Regions from separate parts of the Kluyvera sp. CRP genome, predicted to be linked through region 4. Evidence: predicted binding sites of a transcription regulator. Region 4 holds the regulator's gene; each other region holds the start of a gene.

Region 1 (7,699 bases), 2.3 Mb from region 4:
TTTTACCGTGCGGACAATGGCAATACCGCAGGCAGCATCAGGGTTATCGGCTTTAAGCCCATAGTTATGACGATGTTATTTCAACCTGTGACTGTTTAATTTATGGATAACAATGTCCTGCAAGTCGCTACACAAATTGGCGGCGATCACATTTTTTTAGACAGACTCATTCATCTTTTCAACTATTAACCTCGCTAGCTAATTTTACCGTGATGGTCCGCCAGCTGTATGCGGCGGCGGAGGGCAAAAGTGGTTAACTATTTCAGATTTATGATGAAGTTACCTTCGTGCCAGGGATAAATAGGTAGGGCGAAAACGACAGTGACGTAATATATCGGTTTTTCTGAATATTTCAGTTGTATCAGGCTCATAATCGAGAGGTGTCTTCATCCTGCAATGGTGAAGAGGACACAGGAAGACTGTGGGCAAAATATGCTACACTGCACGCCGTTTAAAAAACGCATCGATTAGGATTTTGCAGCCAATGGCACAACTTTATTTCTACTACTCAGCAATGAATGCCGGGAAGTCGACCGCTCTGTTGCAGTCGTCATACAACTACCAGGAGCGCGGTATGCGCACTATCGTTTATACCGCAGAAATAGACGATCGCTTTGGCGCCGGGAAAGTGAGCTCGCGAATTGGCCTCTCTTCGCCTGCGAAGCTGTTTAATCAGACCAGTAATCTGTTTGCCGAAATTAGCGCTGAGAATGCGCGTGAACGCATTAACTGCGTGCTTGTCGATGAATGCCAGTTTCTGACGCGTGAACAGGTCTACGCGCTTTCTGACGTGGTAGATAACCTGGATATTCCGGTATTGTGCTACGGGCTGAGAACGGATTTTCGCGGCGAGCTGTTTAGCGGTAGCCAATATTTACTGGCGCTCTCTGACAAACTGGTTGAGTTAAAAACGATCTGCTTCTGCGGTCGTAAAGCCAGCATGGTGCTGCGACTCGATCAGGAAGGGCGGCCGTACAATGAGGGTGAGCAGGTGGTGATTGGTGGCAACGAGCGTTATGTATCCGTTTGCCGTAAGCATTACAAGGAGGCGCTTGAAAAGGGCTCTCTGGCTGTTATTCAGGACCAGCACCGTATGACCTGCCGTTCTTGTTAAACGTCTCTACGTACGTTTGAGGCCCTGATGGATATGGGGAGCCAAACGTGCGTGGTTTTCCGTTGATGTTTACGGAATAAAAAAAAGCCCCATCATGATGATGGGGCTTTTTGCTTATGCTTTTCAGCGAGCGTTAAAGCGGATTATTTCTTCGCTTTTTTCTCAGCTTTCGCCGGAGCGGCTTCTTTCTTCTCTGCTGCCGGAGCGCCTTCAACGAATTCACGACCGTAGTAGGTATCCAGCAGAATCTGTTTCAGTTCAGAAATCAGCGGGTAACGCGGGTTAGCGCCGGTGCACTGGTCGTCAAACGCATCTTCAGACAGTTTGTCAACGTGCGCCAGGAAGTCAGCTTCCTGCACGCCAGCTTCACGGATAGACTTAGGAATACCCAGTTCAGCTTTGATTTCGTCCAGCCAGCCCAGCAGTTTTTCAATTTTCGCTGCAGTGCGGTCGCCCGGAGCAGACAGACCCAGGTGGTCAGCGATTTCCGCGTAGCGACGACGTGCTTGCGGACGGTCGTACTGGCTGAATGCAGTCTGTTTAGTCGGGTTGTCGTTCGCGTTATAACGAATAACGTTGCTGATCAGCAGGGCGTTCGCCAGACCGTGAGGAATGTGGAACTGAGAACCCAGCTTGTGCGCCATAGAGTGACATACACCCAGGAAGGCGTTCGCAAACGCGATACCGGCGATAGTCGCTGCACTGTGAACACGCTCACGCGCTACCGGGTTCTTAGAACCTTCGTGGTAGGACGCTGGCAGGTTTTCTTTCAGCAGTTTCAGAGCCTGAAGTGCCTGGCCGTCGGAGAACTCAGAAGCCAGTACGGAAACGTAAGCTTCCAGGGCGTGAGTTACCGCATCCAGACCACCGAACGCACACAGTGACTTCGGCATATCCATCACCAGGTTGGCATCAACAATCGCCATGTCTGGAGTCAGCGCGTAGTCAGCCAGCGGGTATTTCTGGCCGGTTGCGTCGTCGGTTACTACCGCAAACGGAGTCACTTCAGAACCGGTACCGGAAGTGGTGGTGATTGCAACCATTTTTGCTTTCACGCCCATTTTCGGGAACTTGTAGATACGTTTACGGATGTCCATAAAGCGCAGCGCCAGCTCTTCGAAGTGGGTTTCCGGGTGTTCGTACATAACCCACATGATTTTCGCTGCATCCATCGGGGAACCGCCGCCCAGCGCGATGATCACATCTGGTTTGAACGAGTTCGCCAGGTCTGCACCTTTACGGACGATGGTCAGAGTCGGGTCAGCTTCAACTTCGAAGAACACTTCGGTTTCAACGCCAGCCGCTTTCAGAACAGAAGTGATCTGGTCAGCGTAGCCGTTGTTAAACAGGAAGCGGTCGGTCACGATCAGCGCACGTTTGTGGCCATCGGTAATCACTTCATCCAGCGCGATTGGCAGAGAGCCACGGCGGAAGTAGATAGATTTCGGAAGTTTGTGCCACAACATGTTTTCAGCTCGCTTAGCAACGGTTTTCTTGTTGATCAGGTGCTTAGGACCAACGTTTTCAGAGATGGAGTTACCACCCCAGGAACCACAACCCAGAGTCAGGGAAGGTGCGAGTTTGAAGTTATACAGGTCGCCGATACCACCCTGAGAAGCCGGGGTGTTGATCAGAATACGCGCGGTTTTCATCATCTGACCGAAGTAAGCTACGCGTTCTGGCTGGTTGTCCTGGTCGGTGTACAGGCAAGAGGTATGACCGATACCGCCCATCGCAACCAGTTTTTCCGCTTTATCAACAGCGTCTTCGAAGTCTTTCGCACGGTACATGGCCAGGGTCGGAGACAGTTTTTCGTGAGCAAACGGCTCGCTCTCATCAACGACTTTTACTTCACCGATCAGAATCTTGGTGGTTTCAGGAACAGAGAAGCCTGCCAGTTCTGCAATTTTGTATGCCGGCTGACCAACGATAGCCGCGTTCAGCGCGCCATTTTTCAGGATAACGTCCTGAACAGCTTTCAGCTCTTTACCCTGCAGCAGGTAGCCGCCGTGAGTCGCGAAACGCTCACGTACTGCGTCATAAACGGAATCAACAACAACAACAGACTGTTCAGAAGCACAGATTACGCCGTTATCGAAGGTTTTAGACATCAGAACGGACGCAACGGCACGTTTCACATCAGCGGTTTCATCAATTACAACCGGAGTGTTACCAGCGCCTACGCCGATAGCAGGTTTACCGGAGCTGTATGCCGCTTTAACCATGCCTGGGCCACCGGTCGCGAGGATCAGGTTGATGTCCGGGTGGTGCATCAGCGCGTTAGACAGTTCTACAGACGGTTGGTCAATCCAGCCGATCAGATCTTTCGGTGCGCCAGCAGCGATAGCAGCCTGCAGCACGATGTCAGCCGCTTTGTTGGTTGCGTCTTTAGCACGCGGGTGCGGAGAGAAAATGATGGCGTTACGTGTCTTCAGGCTGATCAGCGATTTGAAGATAGCGGTAGAAGTCGGGTTAGTGGTCGGTACGATACCGCAGATGATGCCGATAGGTTCAGCAATAGTGATGGTACCGAAAGTGTCGTCTTCGGACAGCACGCCACAGGTTTTTTCATCTTTATAGGCGTTGTAGATATATTCTGAAGCGAAGTGGTTTTTGATCACTTTATCTTCAACAATACCCATGCCGGATTCGGCAACGGCCATTTTGGCGAGAGGGATTCGAGCATCTGCAGCGGCCAGAGCGGCGGCGCGGAAGATTTTGTCAACTTGCTCTTGAGTGAAACTGGCATATTCACGCTGGGCTTTTTTTACGCGCTCTACGAGTGCGTTAAGTTCAGCGACATTAGTAACAGCCATAATGCTCTCCTGATAATGTTAAACTTTTTTAGTGAATCATCTGCTCGACAAGTCAGTATAGACAAATCACCTGCAGCTGGCGAAAAAGTTAAGGAAACAAAGCGTTACCCACGAACTGATCCACTTGATTTACTAAAAGAGCTTCGATTTAGCCAAGGAGCTTACCGGAAAAAATACGACTTTTTTATGAGGTCGTTTCTCTTTCGGTGTAAGCAGATTACCCACTTCTGAGTACGATTTACGTGATCTAAATCAAATTTAAGCTAAGCTGACACCTTTCAGCAGGGCTGTTTTAGCAAAATGTAGAAGCTGTTAATCATTCGTGAGTATCGGTGCTGTAAACATTAGCATACTTTATACGAATTTATAACACTCTGTTTTTACCTCATTTTTCTGGACAATTCTGGTGAACATGGTCGATAAAAAAGGTATTGTCTGCGCCACTCTCGATTTACTGTTCATCAACGACAACTTTTAATGATGCTCCGGGGTTCACGTGATTCAGACGTTGTTTGATTTTCCTATTTTCTTTAAGTTCTTTATTGGACTGTTTGCACTGGTGAACCCGGTTGGTCTGATTCCGGTTTTCATCAGCCTGACGAGTTATCAAACGGCAGCGGTGCGCAACAAAACCAACCTGACGGCTAGTCTGTCGGTTGCCATTATTCTCCTGACTTCGTTATTCCTTGGCGATCTGATCCTGCAACTTTTCGGTATCTCGATTGATTCCTTCCGTATTGCTGGCGGGATCCTGGTGGTCTCGATTGCGATGTCGATGATCAGCGGCAAGCTGGGAGAAGATAAGCAGAACAAGCAGGAGAAATCAGAGACTGCCGTGCGTGAAAGTCTGGGGGTTGTGCCGCTGGCGCTGCCATTGATGGCGGGGCCGGGGGCTATTAGCTCCACGATCGTATGGGGTACACGCTATCATTCGCTAACCTATCTCCTCGGTTTTTCCTTATCTATTGCGCTATTCGCCTGGTGTTGTTGGGGCATTTTCCGTATTTCTCCGTGGCTGGTGCGTATGCTGGGGCAAACGGGGATTAACGTGGTCACCCGTATTATGGGGTTGTTACTGATGGCGTTGGGGATTGAATTCATTGTGACCGGTATCAAATCCATCTTCCCGGGTCTGGTCGGCTAATTATTCTGCGGCGACGGTAGGGCACTCAAAACTACTGTTGCCGTTAATATCAGAAAAACATATCACTCATTCCGCAAGTCGCTGTACAAATAATCAATTTGAATATTTGAATAAATATATACATATCAACAAGATATTCTTGTCCTGCCATACCATCTTTCTTCACATAAATGTTATTTCCCTCACACGATACTCTGGGGCTTGCTGTTAGATAATTGAAATGATATTAGTAATTTCAGTTTCAGGGCAGAGTTATGTGCTAAAAAATGAGCAACTGTTAAATTTTCGTACAAAAAACAGCCTCTGATACTGAGCCAGCAAACAACAGGCACCATTTTTTGTATATCTATCTGATAATAATAGATTTAAGAATATCGTGTTTTGTGCATACGCTGTCATCAACAGGCTGCTTTGCTGGCTAAAAGAGAATTGGTTAACAAATTTGCAAATTATATTGGCGGCGATAATCGGCATTTGGTACTTTCCGGCCTGAGTTATTCGCAACATAAAGCTATGTAAATGATAACTGTTTCCATATGTAAGCAGTTATGAACAGAATAAGAAAAGCGTCCCGACAGGGGGGAGGCTTTAATGAATCGACGTCAGGCTGCCATAAGAGCGGCCGTAATAAAAAAGTCGGTGATAGCAGGCAGTAAATGACCTGGCAGACGCAAAAATCTCCTGCGCTGCACAGGAACCCGAAAGGGGACTAAACAGGCTGACCACAGTCAGTAATAATAATGAACGGAGTATCAACACAATGTCCATCATCACAAAAAAAAGCCTGGTTGCGGCTGGCATTCTCACAGCGCTGATCGCAGGGAACGTAATGGCTGCAGATGTTCCTGCAGGCACCGAGTTAGCGAGCAAACAAACGCTGGTACGAAATAGCGGTGCTGAACCGCAGTCTCTCGACCCGAATAAAATTGAAGGGGTGCCAGAGGCGAATATCAGCCGCGACCTGTTCGAAGGGTTGCTGAATACCTCTCCAAAAGACGGTCACCCGATTCCGGGCGTCGCCGAAAGCTGGGACAATAAAGATTTTAAAGTCTGGACATTCCATCTGCGTAAAGATGCCAAATGGTCCAACGGCGAACCGGTTACCGCACAAGATTTCGTTTATAGCTGGCAGCGTCTGGTCGATCCGAAAACCGCATCGCCATATGCCAGCTATCCACAGTACGGCCATATTGTGAACGTTGATGAAATTATCGACGGTAAAAAAGCACCGAGCGAACTGGGCGTCAAAGCGATCGATGACCACACTCTGGAAGTGACGCTGAGTGAGCCAGTGCCTTATTTCTATAAGCTGCTGGTGAACCCGGCGATGTCTCCGGTTTACAAACCGGCGATCGAGAAATTCGGCGAGAAATGGACTCAGCCGGGCAACATCGTAACTAACGGTGCGTACACCCTGAAAGACTGGGTTGTTAACGAACGTATCGTGATGGAACGTAACCCACAGTACTGGGATAACAAGAAGACCGTTATCGATCAGGTAACCTGGCTGCCGACCTCTTCTGAAGTGACTTACGTAAACCGCTACCGCAGCGGTGAGCTGGATATGACCTATAACCAGCTGCCGATCGAACTGTTCCAGAAACTGAAAAAAGAGATTCCGAACGAAGTTCACGTCGATCCGTATCTGTGTACTTATTACTACGAAATTAACAACCAGAAAGCCCCGTTCACCGACGCTCGCGTACGTACCGCACTGAAGCTGGGTCTGGACCGCGATATCATCGCTAACAAGGTCAAAGGCCAGGGCGACCTGCCGGCTTATGGTTACACGCCGCCGTATACCGATGGCGCGAAGTTGACCGAACCAGAGTGGTTCAAGTGGTCACAGGAAAAACGTAATGAAGAAGGTAAAAAACTGCTGGCGGAAGCGGGTTATACCGCTGATAAGCCGCTGACCTTCAACCTGCTGTACAACACCTCCGATTTGCACAAAAAACTGGCTATCGCCGCGGCCTCACTGTGGCGTAAGAACCTGGGCGTTGAAGTCAAACTGGTTAACCAGGAGTGGAAGACCTTCCTCGACACTCGTCACCAGGGGACTTATGACGTTGCGCGCGCTGGCTGGTGCGCGGACTACAACGAACCAACCTCCTTCCTGAACACCATGTTGTCCGGTAGCTCAATGAACACCGCGCACTATAAGAGCGAAGCGTTCGATAAGATCATGGCTGAGTCGGTAAAAGCCGCCAACGAAGAGCAGCGTACAGCCGCGTATGCCAAGGCTGAGCAGCAGTTGGATAAAGATACCGCTATCGTACCGGTCTATTACTACGTTAACGCCCGCCTGGTGAAACCATGGGTTGGCGGCTACACCGGTAAAGACCCGATGGATAACGTCTATACCAAAGATCTGTACGTTATCAAGCATTAATGGCAATACGTGGGGCGAGCATGTGCTCTCCCCATCGTGTCTTATTTGAGAGCAGTGCAAAGGCACATGCCAGAAGGTACGGGCAATGTTGAAATTTATATTACGTCGCTGTCTGGAAGCGATTCCGACGCTATTTATCCTTATTACGATTTCCTTCTTTATGATGCGCCTTGCGCCGGGCAGCCCATTTACGGGTGAGCGTACGCTGCCGCCCGAGGTCATGGCCAACATCG
Region 2 (7,699 bases), 2.2 Mb from region 4:
TGAATAGCACGGTCTCTTCTGGCGTGTTGAACGACACGCTGTGCCAGGTTGGCACAACAAAAATATCTTTCGCTTTAAAGCTGAAGGTCTGCTCACCGATGGTCACTTCGCCGCTGCCTTCCACCACGTGGTAGATGGTGCTGTCGGTGGTCCGCGCCTGACGCGACTGGAAGCCTTTCGGCAGCAGTTGCAGGAAAGCGCCCATCGACGGCATCGGGTAGCCGCCGGTGACGGGGTTGACGTAACGCATCTTGTAGCCATCCCACTCGTCGGCCTCGCCCAGACGCATCAGGTCATGCAGAGCCTCGCGGCTGCGGTCATAGCGATAGTTGAAAATCGGCGATGAGTTGCCCACCTGGTGACGCAGCGGCAGCATGTTGGCGGCGTAGCGCGGCAGGTAATCGCCCTCTTTACGCGTCACCGGCTGCTGTTCCTCCGGGTAATCTTCGGCAAAGCCGCAGCCGAGATAGTTCACCAGCGGCAGGTCAAGACCGTCGAGCCAGATAACCGGTTCGTCGCCCGGATTGCCGTGGTCGTGCCAGCGCCACTGCGGGGTGAGGATAAAGTCGCCGGGGCTCATCTGGGTGCGCTCTCCGTCCACGGCGGTAAACGCGCCATGACCTTCCACCACAAAACGCAGCGCCGACTGGTTATGGCGATGGCTTGGCGCCACCTCGCCCGGCATGATCAGCTGCAGGCCCGCATACAGCGACGAGGTAATCGATGACTGACCGCGCAGGCCGGGGTTTTCCAGCACCAGTACGCGGCGCACCGCCTCTTTCGCGCCAATCAGCGTGCCGCTTTCCAGCAGCAGCGGGCGAATTTCCTGGTAGTTCCAGTAGGCCGGAGCGCAGTTGGCGTTCGGCGTTTTAGGCACCAGGTGATGCAACGATTCCCACAGCGGCGTCAGGTTTTGCCCGGAAATGTGCTGGTAGAACTGTTGGCGATCGTGTTTTACATCCGCGGTCATTATTATTCTCCTTAACTTTTCACCGCGCCCATAACGGGCTGCGATTCGGGTACTCGGGATGACTGGCGTACGACCAGCGTCAGCAATGTCAGCATGACGGCGCTAACGGCGGCCGGTACGGCAATCACAAAAAACAGGGTGTCGAATGAGAAATTCATCGCCATCATCATGCCGCCGGAGACCGAACCGACGATGGCGCCACAGCGGCCAATGGCGTTGGACCAGCTCACGCCGGTGGCGCGGCTTTGCGTGGGATAGAGCGTCGCGGTCAGCGCGTTAAGCCCCACCTGCGACCCGCTGATACCGATGCCGGTGCCAAAAATCGCCAGCGCCATCAGCCACAAACCGTTTTCGCTCAGGCCAATCATCACAATGCATACCGCCCCCAACGCATAGCTGACGGCCAGCACCCAGAAAGGATTGAATTTATCCATCAGTACGCCCAACAACAGCGCGCCCAGCGTACCGCCGACCTGGAACGCCGCCGTCACCCACGAGGCGTGTTGCAAATCGATACCACGATGGTTCAACAGCGTCGGCATCCAGCTCGAAAGCAGGTAGATGATCAGCAAACTCATAAAGAACACCACCCACAGCATCAGCGTGATGGTGAGCTGACGCCCGGCGAACAGTTGGCTGATGCTGCCCTTTTGCGTGGCGGCGGGCTCATCCAGCCAGAACTCGGTGTCTTCGTAGCGCTCACCGGTCATGGCACTGAGCGTACGGCTGATTTGTGCTGGCGGACGCTGACGACGGACCAGCCAGCGCGGCGACTCCGGCAGCGCGACCAGCAGGCCGAAGAACAGCGCCAGCGGCAGCACGCCGCCCAGCACCAGAATGCCGTGCCAGCCAATCACCGCCACCAGCTGCGCGCTGACGATACCGCCGAGCGCCGAACCGAGGGTAAAGCCGCAGAACATCAGGGTGACCAGCGCACCGCGACGGCGGGACGGCAGATATTCCGAGGTCATAGTAATGGTGTTAGGCATCGCGCCGCCGAGGCCGAGGCCGGTTAAGAAGCGCAGTACAATTAACATTTCCAGATTGGGCGAGAAGGCTGACAACAGGCTGAAGAGGCCGAACAGCGCGACGCACCATTCAATCACCCGTTTACGCCCAAGCTTGTCGGAGAGCGGGCCACACAGCAGCGCGCCTGCGGTCAGGCCCAGCAAACCGGCGCCAAACAGCGGGGCAAGATCGGCGGCGCTCAGTTGCCAGTGTTCACGAATGGCCGGGGCGATAAAGCCGATGGCGGCGGTATCAAACCCGTCCATCATCACCACCAGGAAACAGCAAATAATGACGCGCCACTGCATCGCGCCGATAGGGGCGGCGTCGATTAGCGCCTGAAGTTCACGTCGTTGCGTCATAGGGAGGGCCTCGGTAAATGCAGGTTATCCATTTCGCCGTTCGCGCGTCTGGCCCGAACGGCACAGGGTAAGATGTTTCTTTTTTTGCTTTTATGTTGCCATTTTGTGATAAGAGAAATGAGTTGTACAATGGCATTTCATGCTTAACCATAACCAGGAGGTTATACCTGATGGCGGACTGGACGCAGAAACTGAAGCTACATCATTTGCATATCCTGGTGGCGCTCGGCGAGCAGGGAAATCTCACCCAGGTGGCGAAAAGAATGCACATCACGCAGCCCGCGCTGTCGAAGTGGCTGACCCAGTTTGAGGAAGAGTTGGGTCTGACGCTGTTCGAGCGACACAGTAAAGGGTTACGTCCGTCGGAAGGCGGCAAGCTGCTGCTTCAGCACGCCCAGCGGCTAATCAACGATATCGAACGTTCACAGTTTGAGATGGAGCGCTTTAAGCAAGGCGGGCTGGTTGGCAGCCTGAAAATTGGCTGCTCGCCGGTGGCCACCGACTGCGTTTCCCAGGCGATTTTCCCACTGCTGGCCGAAATGCCGACGCTACATCTGAATATTGAAGAAAAGGTAATGACGCCGCTGCTGCATGATTTACAGTCCGGCGTGGTGGATGTGGTGGTGGGGCGTATCGGCGGCCGGGCGCTGGAACTGCCGCTGAACTATGAAGTGCTGTATACCGAACCGGTGTGCTTTGTGGCGCGCACCGACCATCCACTGGCGCGCCTCCCCAGCCTGACCTGGAACGATCTGGCCCCGTGGCGCTGGATAGTCTGGCCAAACGGCACGCCCATCCGCCAGAGTATCGATAATGCGCTGGTGGAAAACGGCGTGATGTTGCCGGAAAATACCATCGAATCGGCGTCCATGAACATCAGCGTTAACCTGCTGCAAAGCAGCGATATGATTTCGATTCTCTCCTTACGTCTGGCCGAACGCTATCAACGTCAGGGACAGCTCTCGATTCTGGCGCTGCCGCGCATTGAGCAGAAAGGCAGCGTTGGCGTATTCTGGCGCAAGAAGGATCTCCCGTCGCTGGCGCTGAGCCGTTTTCTCCACTTTTTATCGCATCCGGTACACCATGAGGGCTAACCTGCGGACAGATGGCTGATGTTCCGCTTATCTATATCAGCTATGCTCAGATTTCATGTTGTGATCGGTAGCACATTTCAGGGTTTAATTGTATGATGAATGCATTCCACCAAAGGTGAATCCCATGCTCAAATCACTGAATATTATCTGGCAATACCTGCGTGCATTCGTGCTGATTTACGCCTGCCTTTATGCCGGAATTTTTGTTTCTTCGCTGCTGCCCATCACCATCCCCGGTAGCATTATCGGCATGCTTATCCTGTTCGTCCTGCTGGCGTTGCAAATTCTGCCCGCCAAATGGGTCAACCCCGGTTGCTACGTGCTTATTCGCTATATGGCGCTGCTGTTTGTGCCGATTGGCGTTGGCGTGATGCAGTATTTCGCGCTGCTCAGCGCGCAGTTTGGCCCGGTGGTAGTCTCCTGCACGATCAGTACCCTGGTGGTGCTGGTCGTGGTGAGCTGGAGCTCACATCTGGTACACGGGGAACGTAACGTCGTTGGGCAAGAAGAGGCGAAAAAATAATGCTCCATTATATATGGTGGTCGCTGCCGCTGACCCTGGTTGTCTTTTTTGCCGCCCGTAAGCTGGGCGCGCGTTTCAAAATGCCGCTGCTCAACCCGCTGCTGGTTTCTATGGTGGTGATTATTCCGTTCCTGATGCTGACCGGCATCCCGTACGACCACTATTTCAAAGGCAGCGAAGTACTGAACGACCTTCTGCAACCGGCGGTGGTCGCCCTCGCCTACCCGCTGTACGAACAGCTGCACCAGATTCGCGCGCGCTGGAAATCCATCATCACTATCTGCTTTATCGGTAGCGCGGTGGCGATGATTACCGGCACCACCGTGGCGCTGATGATGGGCGCATCGCCGCAAATTGCCGCCTCTATTCTGCCGAAATCGGTCACGACCCCGATTGCGATGGCGGTGAGCGGCAGCATCGGCGGTATTCCAGCCATAAGCGCGGTGTGCGTGATTTATGTCGGGATCCTCGGCGCGGTGTTTGGCCATACGCTGCTGAATCTGATGCGCATTACCACTAAAGCCTCACGCGGCCTGTCGATGGGCACCGCGTCGCACGCCCTCGGTACCGCCCGCTGCGCGGAGCTGGACTACCAGGAAGGGGCGTTTAGTTCACTGGCTTTGGTCATTTGCGGGATTATTACCTCGCTGATCGCACCGTTCCTGTTCCCGATTATTCTGGCGGTCGTGGGATAAAACGAGACAAATCACACATTTTTGGTTGAGATTGCATGCGTTGCACTAGCAATGAGATATTGATCACTTATTGTCGCGTTCGTGCCCCGTACACTACGATCCCATTACATTGTTATGAGGCACAACGCCATGCATCCACGTTTTCAATCTGCTTTTACGCAACTGGCGGCAGACCTGCAGACCGCTATCGCTCCGCTGTTAGCCGATCCGCACTTCCCTGCCCTGTTAAGCGCCGGGCAGGTCTCATCGCTGCAACAGGCGACGGGGTTGGACGAAGACGCGCTCGCTTTCGCGCTCCTGCCACTGGCGGCCGCTTGCGCCCGCGCAGACCTCTCTCACTTTAACGTTGGCGCGATTGCCCGCGGTGTCAGCGGCACCTGGTATTTCGGCGGCAACATGGAATTCCTTGGCGCGACCATGCAACAAACGGTTCATGCCGAGCAAAGCGCCATCAGCCATGCCTGGCTGCGCGGTGAAAAAGCGCTGCAAGCGATTACCGTCAACTACACGCCGTGCGGCCACTGCCGTCAGTTTATGAACGAGCTGAACAGCGGACTGGCGCTGCGTATCAATCTGCCGGGCCGTCAGCCACACACGTTGCAGGATTACCTGCCGGACGCCTTTGGCCCGAAAGATCTGGAGATCAAGACCCTGCTGATGGACGCACAGGATCACGGTTATCCGCTCGAGGGCGACGCACTGGCACAGGCTGCGATTCGAGCCGCGAATCAGAGCCATACCCCGTACAGCCAATCGCCGTCTGGCGTCGCGCTGGAGTTACGCGATGGCACCATTTTCAGCGGCAGCTACGCTGAAAACGCCGCGTTTAACCCGACGCTGCCACCGTTGCAGGGCGCACTGAACCTGCTGAGCCTGAACGGCTACGACTACCCGGATATTCAGCGCGCCATTCTGGCAGAACGCGCCGACGCGCCGCTGATTCAGTGGGATGCCACCGCCGCAACGCTGAAAGCGCTCGGCTGCCACAATATCGATCGCGTTCTGTTGGCATAACCCAATAAGCGCAGCGCCATCAGGCTGACTGGCGCGGATTGCCGGATGGCGGCTTTGCCTTATCCGGCCTACAAACGGTAATCCGCCTCCGTTGTCTAATTTCCCCGCAATTAAACGATGGTTTCTTGCGCTTGCCCGACGGGTAAAGTAGCCTGATGTCTCCCTCGTCCACGGTTGAGCCAAGTTCATGTTAAAGCGTGTGTTATACAGCCTGTTAGTCCTGTGCGGCCTGCTGCTGTTGACCGTGCTGGGTCTCGATCGCTGGATGAGCTGGAAAACAGCGCCCTACATCTATGACGAGCTGCAAGATCTCCCCTACCGTCAGGTGGGTGTGGTGCTCGGCACCGCGAAGTACTATCGCACCGGCGTGATCAACCAGTATTACCGTTACCGTATTCAGGGTGCCCTTAACGCCTACAACAGCGGCAAGGTCAACTATCTGCTGCTGAGCGGCGATAACGCGCTGCAAAGCTATAACGAACCGATGACCATGCGCCGCGATCTGATCAAAGCTGGCGTGGCGCCGGAAGATATCGTGCTGGATTACGCCGGCTTCCGTACGCTCGATTCCATCGTCCGTACCCGTAAAGTGTTCGACACCAACGACTTCATCATCATTACCCAGCGCTTCCATTGCGAACGCGCGCTGTTTATCGCCCTGCATATGGGCATTCAGGCGCAGTGCTATGCGGTGCCATCACCGAAAGATATGTGGAGCGTTCGTCTGCGTGAATTTGGCGCCCGCTTTGGCGCGCTGGCCGATCTTTACCTGTTTAAGCGCGAGCCGCGCTTCTTAGGCCCGCTGATCCCGATTCCTGCCCAGCAGGAAGTACCGGATGATGCGCAGGGGTACCCGGCGGTAACGCCGGAGCAGCTGCTGGAACTGCAGAAGAAAAAATCCTGATAACCTCAACGCTTAAACGTAAAAAAGCCCGGTTCAAACGCCGGGCTTTTTGCCTAATGTATATGTTATTTCTTACGCGCGTATTTCAGTGAATCCAGCGCCACCGCGAAGATAATAATCGCGCCTTTGATAATGTACTGCCAGTACGGGTTGACGCCGATATAGGTCAGACCGTAGTTGATAACGGTGAAGATGATAACACCGGTCACCACGCCGAGCACCGTACCCACGCCACCGCTGAATGAAACCCCACCCACCACGCAGGCCGCGATAGCATCCAGTTCGTACATAAAGCCGAGGTTGTTGGTTGCTGAGCCGATACGACCCGCTTCCAGCATCCCGCCGAAGGCGTAGAACACGCCTGACAGCGCATAAATCACCAGCAGGTTCAACGCAACGTTCACACCGGAGACTTTCGCCGCTTCCGGGTTGCCGCCGATAGCGAAGATGTTTTTACCAAAGCGAGTCTTGTTCCACAGGATCCAGACAAACCCAACGGCAATCAACGCGTAGAAGGTAATGTACGAAAGGCGGAAGCTACCGAGTGCGACAAACCCTTGCGTGAAGGTCGAGAAGCCGCTGTCAAAGCCGGAAATCGGCGACGCGCCCACGAAGTCGTAGTACAGGGAGTTAATGCCGTAAACGATGATCATCGTACCCAGCGTGGTGATGAACGGCGTCACGTTCAGGTAAGCGATGATAATCCCGTTAATCAGGCCGATCACCGCGCCAATCGCGCAAACAATCAGGATGACTACAAAGATTGGCATGGTCGCCATTTCCGGGAAAACCTTGTTGGCGTTTTCCATCGACTGCAACAGCGTCGCGGCAATCACCGCCGCGAGGCCGACCTGACGACCCGCCGACAGGTCGGTACCCTGGGTCACAATCAGCCCGGCAACGCCGAGGGCAATAATAATACGTACAGAAGACTGAGTCAGGATGTTACTAAGGTTCAACAAACTTAAGAAAGTTGGGTCCTGGATAATAATAATAGCCAGCAGAACCAAAAGAACAACGTAAATACCGCCATCTTTCAGATAAGTGAGAAAGCTTTTTTTATTTAACGCACTCATGTCGAGCCCCTGAAATTAAAGGTGCAATGACGCAAGACGGAGAATTTCGTTTT
Region 3 (7,699 bases), 1.1 Mb from region 4:
CCACGTTGACCTGATAATGTTGCTGATGCGCCAGCTGATCGACCAGCGGCTGGTTGACATCGGCAAAGGTCAGCTCCGCCTGTGCGTCCGCCAGCAGTTTACCAATAAAGCCGCGACCGATATTCCCTGCGCCAAAATGAATTGCTTTCATGACTGTTACCTCGAAAAAAACGTTCCGTATCAGGGGCTGTACGCCCCGTTGCCTTATGCCGCTTGCTCGCCGGACAGGAGCTGTAAAATCTCCTGCACGCTGGTGGTCTGCGTCAGACGTTCGATCACGTCCTTATCATCCAGCGCGTTGGCTAAGCGGGCGATAACCTGTACGTGCTCGTTATTGCGGGCGGCAATGCCGATCACCAGGCGCGCGATATCGTCCGGCTCGTCGCCGAAACGTACGCCTTGCGGGTACTGGCAAATGACAATCCCGGTGCGCAGCACGCGGTCTTTGGCTTCTACGGTGCCGTGCGGAACGGCGATAGATTCTCCGAGGTAGGTGGTGGTCAGCGCTTCACGCGCCAGCATGGCGTCGATGTAATCCGGCTCGACGTAGCCGCCGGAGACCAGCATTTCACCGGCAAAGCGAATGGCCTGCTCTTTGGTGTCGGCGGTTAAGTTAAGGAAGATGTTATCGGCGCTGAGCTTAAACAGGTTTTCCTCGCGCTCGCCGGGCGTGAACGCATCGTCGTTGGCGGCGATAATCGTCTGGTTAATCAGGCGACTGTCGTTCGCCGCGGGCGGCAGCTTAGCGGCCAGCAGGCGGGTGGTTAAGTCGGTGTACAGGCCGCTGTCGAGGAAGTTGCTGAGCGACATATGCATTGCCTGCGGTGCAAAACGCATGGCGCGTTCGGTAAGGTCCTGATGGGTGATCACCAGATCGACATCGTCCGGCAAACTGTTGATGGCGCAGTTGGTCACTGAAATATGACTCAGACCGGCGTCTTTTACCTTTTTACGCAGCACGCCCGCGCCGAGCGCACTGGAGCCCATTCCGGCATCGCAGGCGACGATGATTTTACGCACGTGGTGCAGGTCTTTCGCCAAATCCAGCGCCGGTGCGGGCTGTGGCAGTTCGCCGGACGGTTTAGCGCCGGACTTTGACTGCTGCTTCAGGCTCTGCATGCGACGGGTGGCTTCCGCCAGACCGTTGCTCTCTTCATCACCCACGCGAACGCGTTTGAGCAGCATCGACGCCGTCAGGAAGGAAACCAGCGTGGAGGCCAGAATCGACAGTACGACGCCAATCAGCGACGCTTTCGGCGTCATCAGCAGGACGGCAAAAATAGAACCCGGAGAAGCCGGAGAGACCAGGCCCGCGTTGAACAGCGTCAGGGTAAAGACGCCGGTCATCCCACCGAGGATCACCGCCAGAATCAGGCGTGGGTTCATCAGGACGTACGGGAAGTAAATTTCGTGAATCCCACCGAAGAAGTGAATAATCGCCGCGCCGCCTGCGGACTGCTTCGCGCTGCCTTTGCCAAAGAACATGTACGCCAGCAGAATCCCCAGACCCGGACCCGGGTTAGCTTCAATCAGGAAGAAGATAGACTTACCGGTTTCCGTCGCCTGCTGAATACCCAGCGGTGAGAAGATACCGTGGTTGATGGCGTTATTGAGGAACAGGATTTTGGCCGGCTCGACAAAAATTGAGGTCAGCGGCAGCAGGTTGTTCTGCACCATGACGTTGACGCCGCTCGCCAGCGCTTTCGACAGCAGCTCCACCATTGGCCCAATCGCCAGGAAGGAGAGCATCGCCAGCAGCATGCCGAGAATCCCGGCAGAGAAGTTGTTTACCAGCATCTCGAAGCCGCTTTTGATCTTCCCATCAACCCAGCGGTCAAAGCGTTTGATGGCCCAGCCGCCCAGCGGACCGGCGATCATCGCGCCCATAAACATCGGCATATCGGCGCCGACAATCACCCCCATGGTGGTGATCGCGCCGACCACGCCGCCGCGCTCGCCGCCCACGAGGCGCCCCCCGGTATAGCCGATTAACAACGGCAGCAGATAGGTGATCATTGGGCCGACCAGCTTAGCCAGCGTCTCGTTCGGCAACCAGCCGGTAGGAATAAACAGTGCGGTAATCAAACCCCAGGCAATGAATGCGCCAATATTGGGCATCACCATATTGCTGAGGAAGCGGCCAAAATTCTGTACCTTGACCTTGATATCTGGTGATAACATAAAAACACCCCTCGTGGTGCGCGTCAGATGTTGCGCGCGTAATAGTTGTGCTGGTTTCGCCAAAAACCAGCCAGTCGTTCTGTATGCAAAATCGACTCTATCACGCCGTTTTCGTCTCGCGTACCCCGAGGGTTTTTTGTGATCTTAGTCACTGTGATTGGCCGGGTTTTGGGGTGTTTATGGTGATTTAGATCACATAAATGGGCTGTAAGTCTGCTACAACGTTAAATTATCGCCTTTGTCTCGCTATTTTTTGTGATTAAAATCACCTTTTATGTTGGCGTGTTTGTTTCCAAATTGTGATCTCATTCACAAGCTATTTTAGCGCTAACCCCATCAGCCACTTTCGCTTTTCTCTTCAGCCCTTTTTTCGTTAGAAAATTACATCTGCAATAAAAAAAGCCCCGCGCGGTTTCCCGGCAGGGCTGAATACGTTTAACGTACGGTTAGCTGAACAGTGCGGTAATGCTCGCGCTGCCGAGGCTGTGGAAATGGACGTTGAAGCCCACCATTGCGCCGCTGGCGCCTTCGTCAACGTCGATTTTGTCGATATCCAGCGCGTGGACGGTAAAGATATAGCGATGCGTTTCGCCTTTTGGCGGTGCTGCGCCGCCGTAGCCTGCTTTACCGAAATCGGTGCGGGTTTGCAGCGCGCCGGCAGGTAGGCCAACGAGGCCGGAGCCTGCGCCGGTGGGCAGTTCGCGGGTGTCGGCTGGAATGTTGGCGACAATCCAGTGCCACCAGCCGGAGCCAGTTGGGGCATCCGGATCGTAGCAGGTCACAACGAAGCTTTTGGTTCCGGCAGGCACATCGTCCCAGGCCAGATGCGGCGAGATATTCTCACCGTCGTAACCCATCCCATTGAATACCTGGCGCTGGGGTAGTTTCTCGCCGTCACGCAGATCGTGGCTGACTAATTTCATCAACTGCCTCCTTTGTTAATCTACTGATTAACAAAGGAGTGTAGCGTTAACCGCGGCAGATTACCGCTGCTTATTGGATAAAAAATGTTTCCTGTTCGACCGCGAGGCACACCGCGCGGGTCAGACGCGTCAGCTGCTGCGGGGTAATCAGGTACGGCGGCATCAGGTAGATCAGGCGGCCAAATGGTCGAATCCAGACCCCTTGCTCAACAAAGAATCGCTGAAGCAGCGCCATGTTGACCGGGTAGCGCGTTTCGACCACGCCGATCGCGCCCAGAACGCGTACATCGGCGACCAGCGGCGCGTCGGAGGCGGGGGCCAGCTCGCGCTTAAGCTGCTGCTCAATCGCTGCCACCTGAGTCTGCCACTCGCCGCTTTCCAGCAGCGCCAGGCTTTCCGTCGCCACCGCGCAGGCCAGCGGATTGCCCATAAACGTCGGCCCGTGCATAAAGCAGCCCGCTTCGCCGTTGCTGATGGTTTCCGCCACCTCGCGCGTGGTGATCGCGGCAGACAGCGTCAACGTGCCGCCGGTGAGCGCTTTACCGAGGCACAGAATATCGGCGCTGATCCCCGCGTGTTCGCAGGCGAACAGCTTGCCGGTGCGGCCAAAGCCTGTGGCAATTTCGTCGGCAATCAGCAGGATCCCCTCACGATCGCACATCTTACGGATGCGCTTTAGCCACTCCGGATGATACATCCGCATGCCGCCCGCCCCCTGGACTACCGGCTCAAGGATCACCGCGGCAATCTCGTGGCGATGAGCGGCCATCAGGCGGGCAAACGCCACCATATCGTACTCGTCGAACTCACCGTCAAAGCGGCTGTGCGGTGCGGGGGCAAACAGATTCTCCGGCAGATAACCCTTCCACAGGCTGTGCATGGAGTTATCCGGATCGCAAACCGACATCGCGCCGAAGGTATCGCCGTGGTAGCCGTTACGGAAGGTGAGAAAACACTGACGCGACTCGCCTTTGGCCTGCCAGTACTGCAGCGCCATCTTCATCGCCACTTCAACCGCCACCGACCCGGAATCGGCCAGGAAGACGCACTCCAGCGGTTCGGGCGTCATGGCCACCAGCTTGCGGCACAGTGCCACCGCGGCAGGGTGGGTTATCCCACCAAACATCACGTGCGACATCTGGTCAATCTGCGTTTTCATCGCCGCGTTCAGACGCGGGTGATTGTAACCATGAATCGCCGCCCACCAGGAGGACATGCCGTCGACCAGACGCTCGCCGCTGGCAAGCTGCAGCTCGCAGCCCTCGGCGGAAACCACTGGATAAACCGGTAACGGTGCGGTCATGGAGGTGTAGGGATGCCAGATATGGCGGCTATCGAAGGCGAGATCGTCCGTTGTCATAATCGACTTGTAAACCATTTTGAAAAGTTTTAGGTTTACGAGTATAAACCGAACCGAAAATTAACAAAACCCCCGGAGAAGCCAATGGCTCACCCTTTACGCTGGACAATGTCGCAGGTCACCGCTCTTTTCGAAAAACCGCTGCTGGAACTGCTGTTTGAAGCGCAGCAGGTCCATCGCCAACATTTTGACCCTCAGCAGGTACAGGTGAGTACGCTGCTGTCGATTAAAACCGGCGCCTGTCCGGAAGACTGCAAGTACTGCCCGCAGAGTTCACGCTACAAAACCGGGCTGGAGAGCGAACGCCTGATGGAAGTGGAACAGGTGCTGGAATCGGCGCGCAAAGCCAAGCAGGCAGGCTCCACCCGTTTCTGTATGGGCGCGGCATGGAAAAACCCGCACGAGCGCGATATGCCGTATCTCGAGCAGATGGTACAGGGCGTCAAAGAGATGGGGCTCGAAGCCTGTATGACGCTCGGAACGCTCTCTGACAGCCAGGCGGCGCGTCTGGCCTCGGCGGGGCTGGACTACTATAACCACAACCTCGATACCTCTCCGGAGTTCTACGGCAATATCATCACCACCCGCAGCTATCAGGAACGTCTTGATACCCTGGATAAAGTGCGCGAAGCCGGGATTAAAGTGTGTTCCGGCGGGATCGTCGGGCTGGGGGAAACGGTTAATGACCGCGCCGGTCTGCTGCTCCAGTTGGCCAATCTGCCGACGCCGCCGGAAAGCGTGCCGATCAACATGTTGGTGAAGGTCAAAGGCACACCGTTGGCCGATAACGAAGACGTTGATGCCTTTGATTTTATTCGCACGATTGCCGTGGCGCGTATCATGATGCCGACCTCGCACGTGCGCCTGTCCGCGGGGCGTGAGCAGATGAACGAGCAGACCCAGGCAATGTGCTTTATGGCGGGCGCTAACTCCATCTTCTACGGCTGCAAGCTGCTGACGACGCCAAACCCGGAAGAAGATAAAGACTTACAGCTGTTCCGCAAGCTGGGGCTGAACCCGCAGCAAACCACGGTCACCGCCGGAGACAACGAGCAGCAGCAGCGTCTCGAACAGGCGCTGATGACGCCGGATACCGACGATTATTACAACGCGGCGGCGGTATGAGCTGGCAGCAGCGAATCGACCGCGCTGTCGCTGAACGTCGTGAAGCGCAGGCCTTTCGCCAGCGCCAGCCGCTGGCGCAGGGGGCTGGGCGCTGGTTGATGTGCGAAGGACGCCGTTACCGCAATTTTTCCAGCAACGACTATCTGGGCCTCAGCCAGCACCCGCAGGTGATTCGTGCCTGGCAGGACGGGGCGGAACGTTACGGCGTCGGCAGCGGCGGATCCGCGCATGTCACCGGCTACCACCAGGCGCATCTGCGCCTGGAAGAACAGCTGGCGGACTGGCTCGGCTATGACCGCGCGCTGTTGTTTATCTCCGGTTTTGCCGCCAATCAGGCGGTGATTGCTGCACTGGCTGGACGCGAGGATCGTATCGCCGCCGACCGCCTGAGCCACGCATCGCTACTTGAAGCGGCAACCCTCAGCCCCGCGCAGCTGCGGCGTTTTCAGCATAACGACCGCCATCACCTTGCCCGGCTGCTGGCTGCCCCCGTCAAAGGGCAACAGCTGGTGGTGACGGAAGGGGTGTTCAGTATGGATGGCGACAGCGCGCCGCTGGCCGAGGTCGCCGCCGCGGCGCGTGCCGCCGACGCGTGGCTGATGGTCGATGATGCGCACGGTATTGGCGTAGTCGGTGAAAATGGACGCGGCAGTTGCTTTCAGCAGGGCGTTAAGCCGGAGCTACTGGTGGTGACGTTCGGCAAAGCCTTTGGCCTGAGCGGCGCGGCGGTGCTTTGCAGCCAGGCGGTCGCCGACTATTTCATCCAGTTCGCCCGTCATCTGATTTACAGCACCGCGATGCCTCCCGCCCAGGCGCAAGCGTTACAGGCGGCGCTGGCGGTCATTCAGAGCGATGACGGCCAACAGCGCCGCGACATTTTGACCCAACACATTGCTGATTTTCGCCGTGGCGCGCAAGGGCTGGCCTACGCGCTGAGCGGCTCGCAGAGCGCCATTCAACCGTTGATCGTCGGTGATAACGCAGACACGCTGCGGTTAGCCGAACGCTTGCGTGCGCAGGATTGCTGGGTCACGGCTATTCGTCCACCGACGGTACCCGCGGGCACCGCGCGTTTGCGTCTGACGCTCACTGCCGCGCATGACGCGCAGGACGTTGCTCATCTGCTGGAGGTTTTGCATGGCGAGCGTGGATAAACAGGCGGTCGCCGCGGCGTTTGGCCGCGCGGCGGCGTCTTATCAACAACACGACGAGTTACAGCGCCTCAGCGCCGCGCAGCTGCTGTCCCAGCTGCCGGCGCGGGCGTTTTCCCGCGTACTCGATGCCGGCTGTGGGCCGGGGAGCTACAGCCGCTACTGGCGCGAGCAGGGCAGCCACGTTACCGCGCTGGATCTCTCGGCGGAGATGCTGCGACAGGCGCGTCTACAGCAGGCGGCGGATGCGTATCTGCTGGCGGATATCGAGGATATACCGCTACCTGGCGGCGGCTTCGATTTAGCGTGGAGCAATCTGGCTATTCAGTGGTGTAGCGATCTGCATGCAGCGCTGGCTGGCCTTTATCGTCAGCTCGCCCCCGGTGGCACGCTGGCATTTACCACGCTGACGGCGGGTTCGCTGCCGGAGCTTAACCAGGCGTGGCAGGCTCTCGACAGCCATCCGCACGCCAATCGCTTCCTGCCTGAAGCGACGCTGCGCGAGGCGCTGGCGGCCTATTCTGGCCATGGGATGGCGACCACCATCACCCTTTCTTTTCCCGATGCGCTGAGCGCGATGCGCTCGTTAAAGGGGATTGGCGCAACACACCTGCACCAGGGGCGCAGCCGCCAGCCGCTCACCCGCGGCAGGCTCCAGCAGCTACAGCTGGCCTGGCCGAGGCAGGAGGGGATTTGCCCGCTGACCTACCATCTTTTCACAGGAATCATCACACGTGACTGAACGTTTTTATGTAACCGGAACCGATACGGAAGTCGGGAAAACCGTTGCCAGCACCGCACTATTGCAGGCCGCACGCCTGCTGGGCCGTCGCGCCGTGGGCTATAAGCCGGTAGCATCGGGCAGCGAAATGACCGATGAGGGGTTGCGCAACAGCGACGCGCTGGCGCTCCAGCGTAACAGCGCGCTGCCACTGCGTTATGAAGAGGTGAACCCGTAT
Region 4 (7,699 bases):
GTTGACGCCACATTCGCCGAGCGCGTGGTGTTCATGAACTCCGGCACTGAAGCCAACGAGACCGCCTTTAAACTGGCGCGTTACTACGCTTCAACCCGCCATAGTCCGTATAAAACCAAAATTATCGCCTTCCATAACGCCTTCCACGGGCGCTCGCTGTTTACCGTCTCCGTCGGCGGTCAGCCAAAGTACTCCGACGGTTTCGGCCCTAAACCTGCCGATATTGTTCACGTGCCGTTTAACGATCTGCACGCGGTGGAAGCGGTGATGGATGACCACACCTGCGCGGTGGTGGTGGAGCCGATTCAGGGCGAAGGCGGCGTGCAGGCGGCGACACCTGAATTCCTCAAAGGGTTGCGCGACCTGTGTGACAAGCATCAGGCGCTGCTGGTCTTTGATGAAGTGCAGAGCGGCATGGGGCGTATCGGTTCACTGTTTGCTTACATGCACTACGGCGTGACGCCGGACATTCTGACCAGCGCTAAAGCGCTGGGCGGCGGCTTCCCGGTCAGCGCCATGCTGACAACCAACGATATTGCCAGCGCTTTCCACGTCGGTTCGCACGGCTCTACCTACGGTGGTAACCCGCTGGCCTGCGCGGTCGCCGGTGCGGCCTTCGATATTATCAACACGCCGGAAGTGCTGAACGGCGTCAATGCTAAGCGCGAGCGGTTTGTTCAGCATCTGCAACAGATTAACGCGAAATACGATGTCTTCAGCGATGTGCGCGGGATGGGGCTGCTGATTGGCGCCGAGTTGAACGCGAAGTACAAAGGCCGCGCGCGCGACTTCTTGTATGCGGCAGCGGATGTCGGTGTGATGGTATTGAATGCCGGCCCGGACGTGATGCGCTTTGCCCCCTCGCTGGTGGTGGAAGAGGTGGATATCGACGAAGGTATGCAGCGCTTTGCCCAGGCCGTCGCGAAAATTGTTAGCTAGTTTGCCGCTTTAACCAGCCGCCGTGCCGTGGGCGCTGGCGCCAGGCCACCGACGAAATAGTGTGCATGGTGTTCAGGTGCCCCAGAATTCGCTGGAGATGCTGTTCCATGGTGCTTAACGGCCCGTGGGACAGTGAATCCGGCGCTTCCATAATGTTGACCTCGCCACTGCTCCCCGCTTCATCGTATTCCAGACGCTGCTGACAGCGTTGTAGAGCAATCTCACACGACTCCAGGTACTGCTGCGCCAAATCAGGCGTCAACATATTGTGCTCGCGCGCCAGCGTCGTCATGGCATTGATGTGCTCGACGATAAACTGGCTGTGGGTCACCCACAGTTTCATATCTTCAAGATAACGTGAATTAAAGCCCGGCTCCTGCATCGCCTGGTTCAGCGTGTTGTACAGCGTGTTGTGTGCCTGGTTGACGCGCATGCGCTGGTAGGCCAGCTTCGGTGCCTGTGGGTCGGGGCTGAGGATCAGGCGGATAGCGTCCTGATCGGCCTCCAGCGCCGCCTGGGCGTTCTGGCGCAGCTGGCCGCTCTGCCACTGCGGCCATAGCCAAATCATGCCGCCAAAGGCGATCAGGCAACCAATGATGGTGTCGATAAAGCGGGCGACAATAAACTCTTCGCCATTAAGCGTCAGGATTTGCAGGGTGTACACCGCGGTGATGGTAAAGCCGACGGTCGCCCAACCGTAGCTGCGACGAATAATCAGGTAGCTCACTAACGTCACTATCAGCATGCCCGTTAGCGCCCAGCCCTGCGGCGTGTGGAAGTGCAGGGCCACGGCGGCAATCACCAGACCGGCAAGGGTACCCGCTGCTCGGTGGAAAATTCGCACCCGGGTCGCGCCGTAACCGTTTTGTGTGACCAGCAGCACCGTCATCAGGATCCAGTACGGTTTCGGCAGGTGCAGCGCCGCGCCCATCAGGCTGGCGATGCTCAGCATCACGCTGAGACGCGCGGCGTTACGCAGGGCGGGAGAGCGCAAAGAGAGGTAGCTTTTTAACGCCGGGAACAGCGGCAGACGGCGTTCTTTGTCGGCCATCAGGTTACGCGGGTACAGCGGGCGCTGGGAGCGTAGCACGCGGGCAATGCGGCTGAAGTGCCAGGCACAGAACTGACCCACCGGGTTATCCGGGTGCTGGTCGGCAATTTTCTCCAGCGCGCCAATCTGTTTATCCATGTTGAAGCGGGTAGGGTAGCGGTGATAGAGAATATCGTCCGCCAGCACGCGCAGGCGTGCGGCTACCGTCTGGGCATTCCAGCGGATTACCGCTTCCGCATGGCTGCGTTCAACCAGCTTCTGCACCTCTTCCGGCTGATGCAGGCTGACGGAGATATGCTCCTGCAAATCCAGCCCAACCTGGAAAGCGCGCAGCAGCCGCTTGTAGTCATTGTGCTGGTTCGCCGCCAGCATGTGCAGTTGCTGGTAGCACTGGGAAATCAGGTCCACCACCTTTTGCTGGCGAGTCAGCAGCGGCGGCAGCGCGGTGGTGGGATCGGTATGCTGGGTGAGCAAGCTGTATTTGGCTTCGCAGTAGTCGGCAAGCTGACGGTAAAGCAGGCTGAGCGACTCGCGTAGCGGCTGCTCGCGCCACATCCAGAACCACCACCAGTTGAATAGCCCGTACCATAATGTCCCCAGCGCATAGATCAATAATGGCTGCCAGATGGGCATATTCCCTGCCAGGCTGAGGGTAAAAATGGAGGCAATTAGCGAGGCGGGCAGCAGTCGTCCGTGTAGCGCGCTGATCTCTGCCGTGACGCCAAGCAGCAGCGCTAGCCCGGTCAGAATCAGTGGCAAAGGCACATCGCGCGCCAGCAGCAGCTGAACGGCGAGACTACATCCGGCGAACAGGCAGCCGCCGATGATCAGACGCTTGAAGAAACGCTTATGCGGGGTATCAAGCCCGGCAATGTTGCAGCAGGCGGGCACCAGCGAGAACAGCAACCCCTGCTGGAGGTGGCCGAGCAGTAGACCAATGGCAACGGGCAGACACAGCACCAGCGTTTGCCGCAGTGCATAGTTGACTTCCGGGTGGTAAATCAGCCTGCGCCACATAGGGGGAAAACAAAAACGGCGTACTGCATGACGCAATACGCCGTTTGGGCTGGATTAGCGGGTACCGTAAACGACAATGGTTTTGCCGTGTGCGGAGATCAGGTTCTGATCTTCCAGCATCTTCAGGATACGGCCCACGGTTTCACGAGAGCAGCCGACGATCTGGCCGATTTCCTGACGGGTGATTTTGATCTGCATCCCGTCCGGGTGGGTCATTGCGTCAGGTTGTTTTGCCAGGTTCAGCAGGGTCTGAGCGATACGACCGGTGACGTCGAGGAACGCCAGGTTGCCGACTTTCTCAGAGGTAACCTGCAGACGACGCGCCATTTGCGAAGAGAGACGCATCAGGATGTCCGGGTTAACCTGGATCAGCTGACGGAATTTTTTATAAGAGATTTCAGCAACTTCACAAGCGGTTTTTGCCCGTACCCACGCGCTGCGTTCCTGGCCTTCTTCAAACAGGCCTAACTCACCGATGAAATCGCCCTGGTTGAGGTAAGAGAGGATCATCTCTTTCCCTTCTTCGTCCTTGATGAGTACTGCCACTGAGCCTTTTACGATGTAATACAGCGTCTCTGCTTTTTCACCCTGGTGAATCAGCGTGCTCTTCGATGGGTACTTATGAATATGGCAATGAGACAAGAACCATTCGAGAGTCGGGTCTGTTTGCGGTTTGCCAAGCACCATGCGCGGTTATCCTCTGTTATAAGCTCTTCCCGGCGGCAAAAGCATTGCGGCCACCGGTTGCAATAGTATCCTTCCCGTTACCTGGGAAGTCGGCTGTCGAATACTGTCGCAGCCTGTAATGTGATGTCCTCTGCATACATGCAGTACGTTTATGTATTACCGTAGCATCCTGACTGTTTTAGCATAGCTTTAGCCGTGTGTCTCCTGGTGTCTCGCTTCAGCATGACGTCGATCGCCTTCCATTGCGAGAATTGTTATGTGCGCGTAATCTGAGAAGAAAATTGCAACCTTGGAGTTAAAAATTATGCAAGCGCGTGTGAAATGGGTTGAAGGGCTGACCTTCCTCGGTGAGTCCGCTTCTGGACACCAGATCCTGATGGACGGCAACTCTGGCGATAAAGCGCCAAGCCCAATGGAAGTGGTGCTGATGGCCGCGGGCGGCTGTAGCGCCATCGACGTGGTGTCTATCCTGCAGAAGGGCCGCAACGACGTGACCGACTGCGAAGTGAAGCTGACCTCCGAGCGTCGTGAAGAAGCGCCGCGCCTGTTCACCCACATCAATCTGCATTTTATCGTCACCGGTAAAGGGCTGAAGGATGCGGCGGTTTCCCGTGCGGTGGATCTGTCTGCCGAGAAGTACTGTTCTGTTGCGCTGATGCTTGAAAAAGCGGTGAATATCACCCACTCCTACGAAGTGATCGAAGGGTAATTCCTCGCACGCAGCGAATCCCTCGCCCCTGTGGGGTGAGGGTTCGTGCATTAGTTTCGCCCTTCCATCATACGCTGCACCAGCGGTGTCATGATCAATTCCATCGCCAGCCCCATCTTCCCGCCGGGAACCACCAGCGTATTCATATGCGAGATGAATGAGCCTTGCAGCATGGCCAGTAGCCACGGATAGTCGATGTTGTCGAGATTGCGGAAGTGAATCACCACAAAGCTTTCGTCCAGCGACGGAATGCCCTTGGCGGCAAACGGGTTAGAGGTATCGACCGTCGGCACGCGCTGGAAGTTGATATGGGTGCGGGAGAACTGCGGCGTGATGTAGTTGATATAGTCTTCCATCGAACGCACCACGGAATCCATCACCGCTTCGCGGGAATGTCCGCGTTCGCTGGTGTCGCGGATCATCTTCTGGATCCACTCAAGGTTAACGATTGGCACCACGCCGACCAGTAGATCGACGTGGCGGGCGACATCATGCTGTGGCGTCACTACGCCGCCGTGTAGCCCTTCGTAGAACAGCACGTCGGTCGGTTCTGGCAGCGGCTGCCAGGGGGTAAACGTGCCGGGTACCTGATTCCACGGTACCGCTTCGTCGTAGGTATGCAGATATTTACGCGACTGCCCTTTACCGCTCACGCCATAGTCGCGAAAGGTTTGTTCCAGCAGGCCGAAGTCGTTGGCATCCGGACCAAAGTAGCTAATATGGCGGCCCAAATCACGGGCTTTACGAATGGCCATATCCATTTCCGGACGGGTATAGCGGTGGAAGCTGTCGCCTTCCACTTCTGCCGCGCGCAGGTTGAGTTGAGCAAAGATTTTACGGAAGGCGAGGCTGGTGGTGGTGGTCCCCGCGCCGCTGGAGCCGGTAACGGCAATAACCGGATGTTTGGCAGACATGCGAATAACTCCCTGAAAAGACGACAAGGGAAGCGTGGTAAACGCCTCCTGCCGTTAGAGTATAGTTAACCGCGAAATTGGTTACGGGGCATGATGTTGACGGTCTCATGAAGCTCAGACCAGACCAGCACCGCTTCGCCTGTTTGTAGCTGGTGTTTTACGTCGGCGACCTTTTGCGCAAGTGAACGTTCATATTCACCATAATCAGTGCCTTCGCGCAAGACAAAGCTTTCAATCAGGTTGTCCAGCGTCTCCGGGTCGATATCCTGCCAGGGAATAATCATGCTTTTGCTCCCAACCAGCGCATCAACCAGGCGGGAATGCGTTTTTCCAGCCACATTTCCGGGTGGCGCAAAGTGCCGCCGATAAAACCTACGTGACCACCGTATTCCGTCAACTGGTACTCCACGTTCTCCGGCAGCTCTTCCTGTGCGGGGATGGAGTGGTGATCCATAAACGGATCGTCCTTTGAGTGGATGATCAGCGTCGGCTTGGTGATCTTGCTTAAGATCGGCATCGCGCTGCACTGGCGGTAATAGTCAATGGCATCGGCAAAACCGTGGATCTTCGAGGTAATCGAATCGTCGAACTCGCGGATGCGGCGCATGCTTTTCAACTGACGCAAATCGACCGGCAAAGAGCCGGGATAGGCCTTCAGCTTGCGGGCTGCGTTGCCTTTTAGCAGGTTGAGCAGATAGCGCTGATAAACGCGTGAAAAGCCTTTATCCATGTGGTAGCTACAGGCTTCCAGCATAAACGGCGCCGAGACAATCACGGCGGCATCGATGGGCACTTCGTCGCCTTCTTTGGCGAGCAGGCAGGCCAGCATGTTGCCGCCGAGCGAGTAGCCCACTGCCGCAGTCGGGGCGTGACCATATTCGCGCGCCAGCCAGTGCAGGAACCAGGTGCCGTCTTCCGTTTCGCCGGAGTGGTAGATGCGGTTCAGACGGTTAGGCTCGCCGCTACAGCCACGGAAATGCATCACCACGCCCAGCCAGCCCTGCGCTTTCGCTGCATTGATAAGGCCATGCGCGTACGGGCTATACAGGCTGCCTTCCAGACCGTGAAACACCACCAGACGCGGCTTATGGCGCGCGGCCTGCGGATCTTCGCTCCACGCCAGATCGACAAAGTCGCCGTCCGGCAGTTCAAGGCGCTGCCAGTGCGGCGTGAACTGCACCTTACGGCGGATAAGACGCGGCAGCATGGTCTGCAAATGACGATTGCTGACGCCGCGCATCGGCACGAAGTCGGCGCTGCTTTGGGTGTCGATGTTGAGATCGTGGTGGGTGGTTTCAGTCATGTCTACGCGATGTTTACTCGTTAATCTGCCGCCTACTATACCGTCACTTTGCCATTGTGTTTATGAAAATGAGGCACAGGTAGTCGTTTTTATCCCTTTGGGTTCTGATCCTTATCACAAATTGTTACTTCAATTATTACTCTCAAGCTAATGATTCTCTCCTACGCTTAATTGATGACTTTCTCACCAGGGTTCACACTCTTAGCTGTGTTAAGCAATCAAAATGATTAGCTGAATCAGGAGGTTAATAATGTTATCTGGGCAAACGCCAGCACGAGTCTGGAACACCCGCCGCACGGAAAAACAGCGCCGTCTGGCTTCCGTTCCGGTGCAGGGTAAGGTGCTGCCGACCGCAGACCTGACCGCGATGCTGGAAAAACTGATCGCGCCGGGTGACCGCGTGGTATTAGAAGGGAATAACCAAAAGCAGGCAGATTTCTTGTCCCGTATGCTGGCTGAGGTGAACCCGCAGATTGTGCACGACCTGCACATGATTATGCCAAGCGTCGGGCGCAGCGAGCATCTGGATATCTTTGAAAAAGGCATCGCCCGCAAGCTGGACTTCTCCTTCTCCGGCACCCAGAGCCTGCGCATCTCGCAGCTGCTGGAAGATGGTCAGCTGGAAATCGGCGCCATCCATACTTACATCGAACTTTACTCCCGTCTTTACGTCGACCTGGCCCCGAACGTGGCGCTGATTGCCGGTTATAAGGCTGACCGTAAAGGCAACCTCTACACCGGGCCGAGTACCGAAGATACCCCGGCGCTGGTGGAAGCCGCCGCGTTCCACGATGGCATTGTCATCGCGCAGGTGAACGAACTGGTGGATGACGAATGCGACCTGCCGCGCGTGGATATTCCGGGTTCCTGGATTGACTACGTGGTTGTCGCCGACAAGCCGTTCTTTATCGAACCGCTGTTTACCCGTGACCCGCGCCTGATTAAACAGGAACACATCCTGATGGCGATGATGGCGATTAAAGGCATCTACGCGGAACACCAGGTGCAGTCGCTGAACCACGGTATCGGCTTCAACACCGCGGCGATTGAACTGCTGCTGCCAACCTACGGCGAACAGC

The links. The regulator CRP, encoded in region 4, controls carbon source genes, mostly activating them, when cyclic AMP is high. The targets are predictions, from matches to a motif close to ATGTGANNNNNNTCACAT.
Region 1: K7B04_RS18505 (YchE family NAAT transporter) is a predicted target of CRP. The motif match lies at 4,171-4,188, and genes of this name have one in related genera.
Region 2: K7B04_RS21545 (CidA/LrgA family protein) is a predicted target of CRP. The motif match lies at 3,493-3,510, and genes of this name have one in related genera.
Region 3: K7B04_RS12725 (PTS mannitol transporter subunit IICBA) is a predicted target of CRP. The motif match lies at 2,362-2,379, and genes of this name have one in related genera.

Annotation. Positions count from the first base shown of each region.
Region 1 is NZ_CP082841.1:3,905,247-3,912,945, reverse strand. It holds gene tdk (thymidine kinase) at 485-1,114, shown strand; gene adhE (bifunctional acetaldehyde-CoA/alcohol dehydrogenase) at 1,258-3,930, opposite strand; gene K7B04_RS18505 (YchE family NAAT transporter) at 4,427-5,074, shown strand; gene oppA (oligopeptide ABC transporter substrate-binding protein OppA) at 5,835-7,466, shown strand; gene oppB (oligopeptide ABC transporter permease OppB) at 7,552-7,699, shown strand, end outside.
Region 2 is NZ_CP082841.1:4,529,339-4,537,037, forward strand. It holds gene gtdA (gentisate 1,2-dioxygenase) at 1-970, opposite strand, end outside; gene K7B04_RS21535 (aromatic acid/H+ symport family MFS transporter) at 982-2,340, opposite strand; gene K7B04_RS21540 (LysR substrate-binding domain-containing protein) at 2,511-3,434, shown strand; gene K7B04_RS21545 (CidA/LrgA family protein) at 3,559-3,957, shown strand; gene K7B04_RS21550 (CidB/LrgB family autolysis modulator) at 3,957-4,652, shown strand; gene cdd (cytidine deaminase) at 4,782-5,666, shown strand; gene sanA (outer membrane permeability protein SanA) at 5,854-6,570, shown strand; gene mglC (galactose/methyl galactoside ABC transporter permease MglC) at 6,636-7,646, opposite strand; gene mglA (galactose/methyl galactoside ABC transporter ATP-binding protein MglA) at 7,662-7,699, opposite strand, start outside.
Region 3 is NZ_CP082841.1:2,703,240-2,710,938, forward strand. It holds gene K7B04_RS12720 (mannitol-1-phosphate 5-dehydrogenase) at 1-151, opposite strand, end outside; gene K7B04_RS12725 (PTS mannitol transporter subunit IICBA) at 205-2,181, opposite strand; gene K7B04_RS12730 (kinase inhibitor) at 2,628-3,104, opposite strand; gene bioA (adenosylmethionine--8-amino-7-oxononanoate transaminase) at 3,175-4,464, opposite strand; gene bioB (biotin synthase BioB) at 4,549-5,589, shown strand; gene bioF (8-amino-7-oxononanoate synthase) at 5,586-6,743, shown strand; gene bioC (malonyl-ACP O-methyltransferase BioC) at 6,727-7,482, shown strand; gene bioD (dethiobiotin synthase) at 7,475-7,699, shown strand, end outside.
Region 4 is NZ_CP082841.1:1,560,441-1,568,139, forward strand. It holds gene K7B04_RS07205 (aspartate aminotransferase family protein) at 1-939, shown strand, start outside; gene K7B04_RS07210 (YccS/YhfK family putative transporter) at 932-3,007, opposite strand; gene crp (cAMP-activated global transcriptional regulator CRP) at 3,062-3,694, opposite strand; gene K7B04_RS07220 (OsmC family protein) at 3,999-4,403, shown strand; gene K7B04_RS07225 (phosphoribulokinase) at 4,454-5,317, opposite strand; gene K7B04_RS07230 (YheU family protein) at 5,383-5,601, opposite strand; gene K7B04_RS07235 (hydrolase) at 5,598-6,620, opposite strand; gene mdcA (malonate decarboxylase subunit alpha) at 6,871-7,699, shown strand, end outside.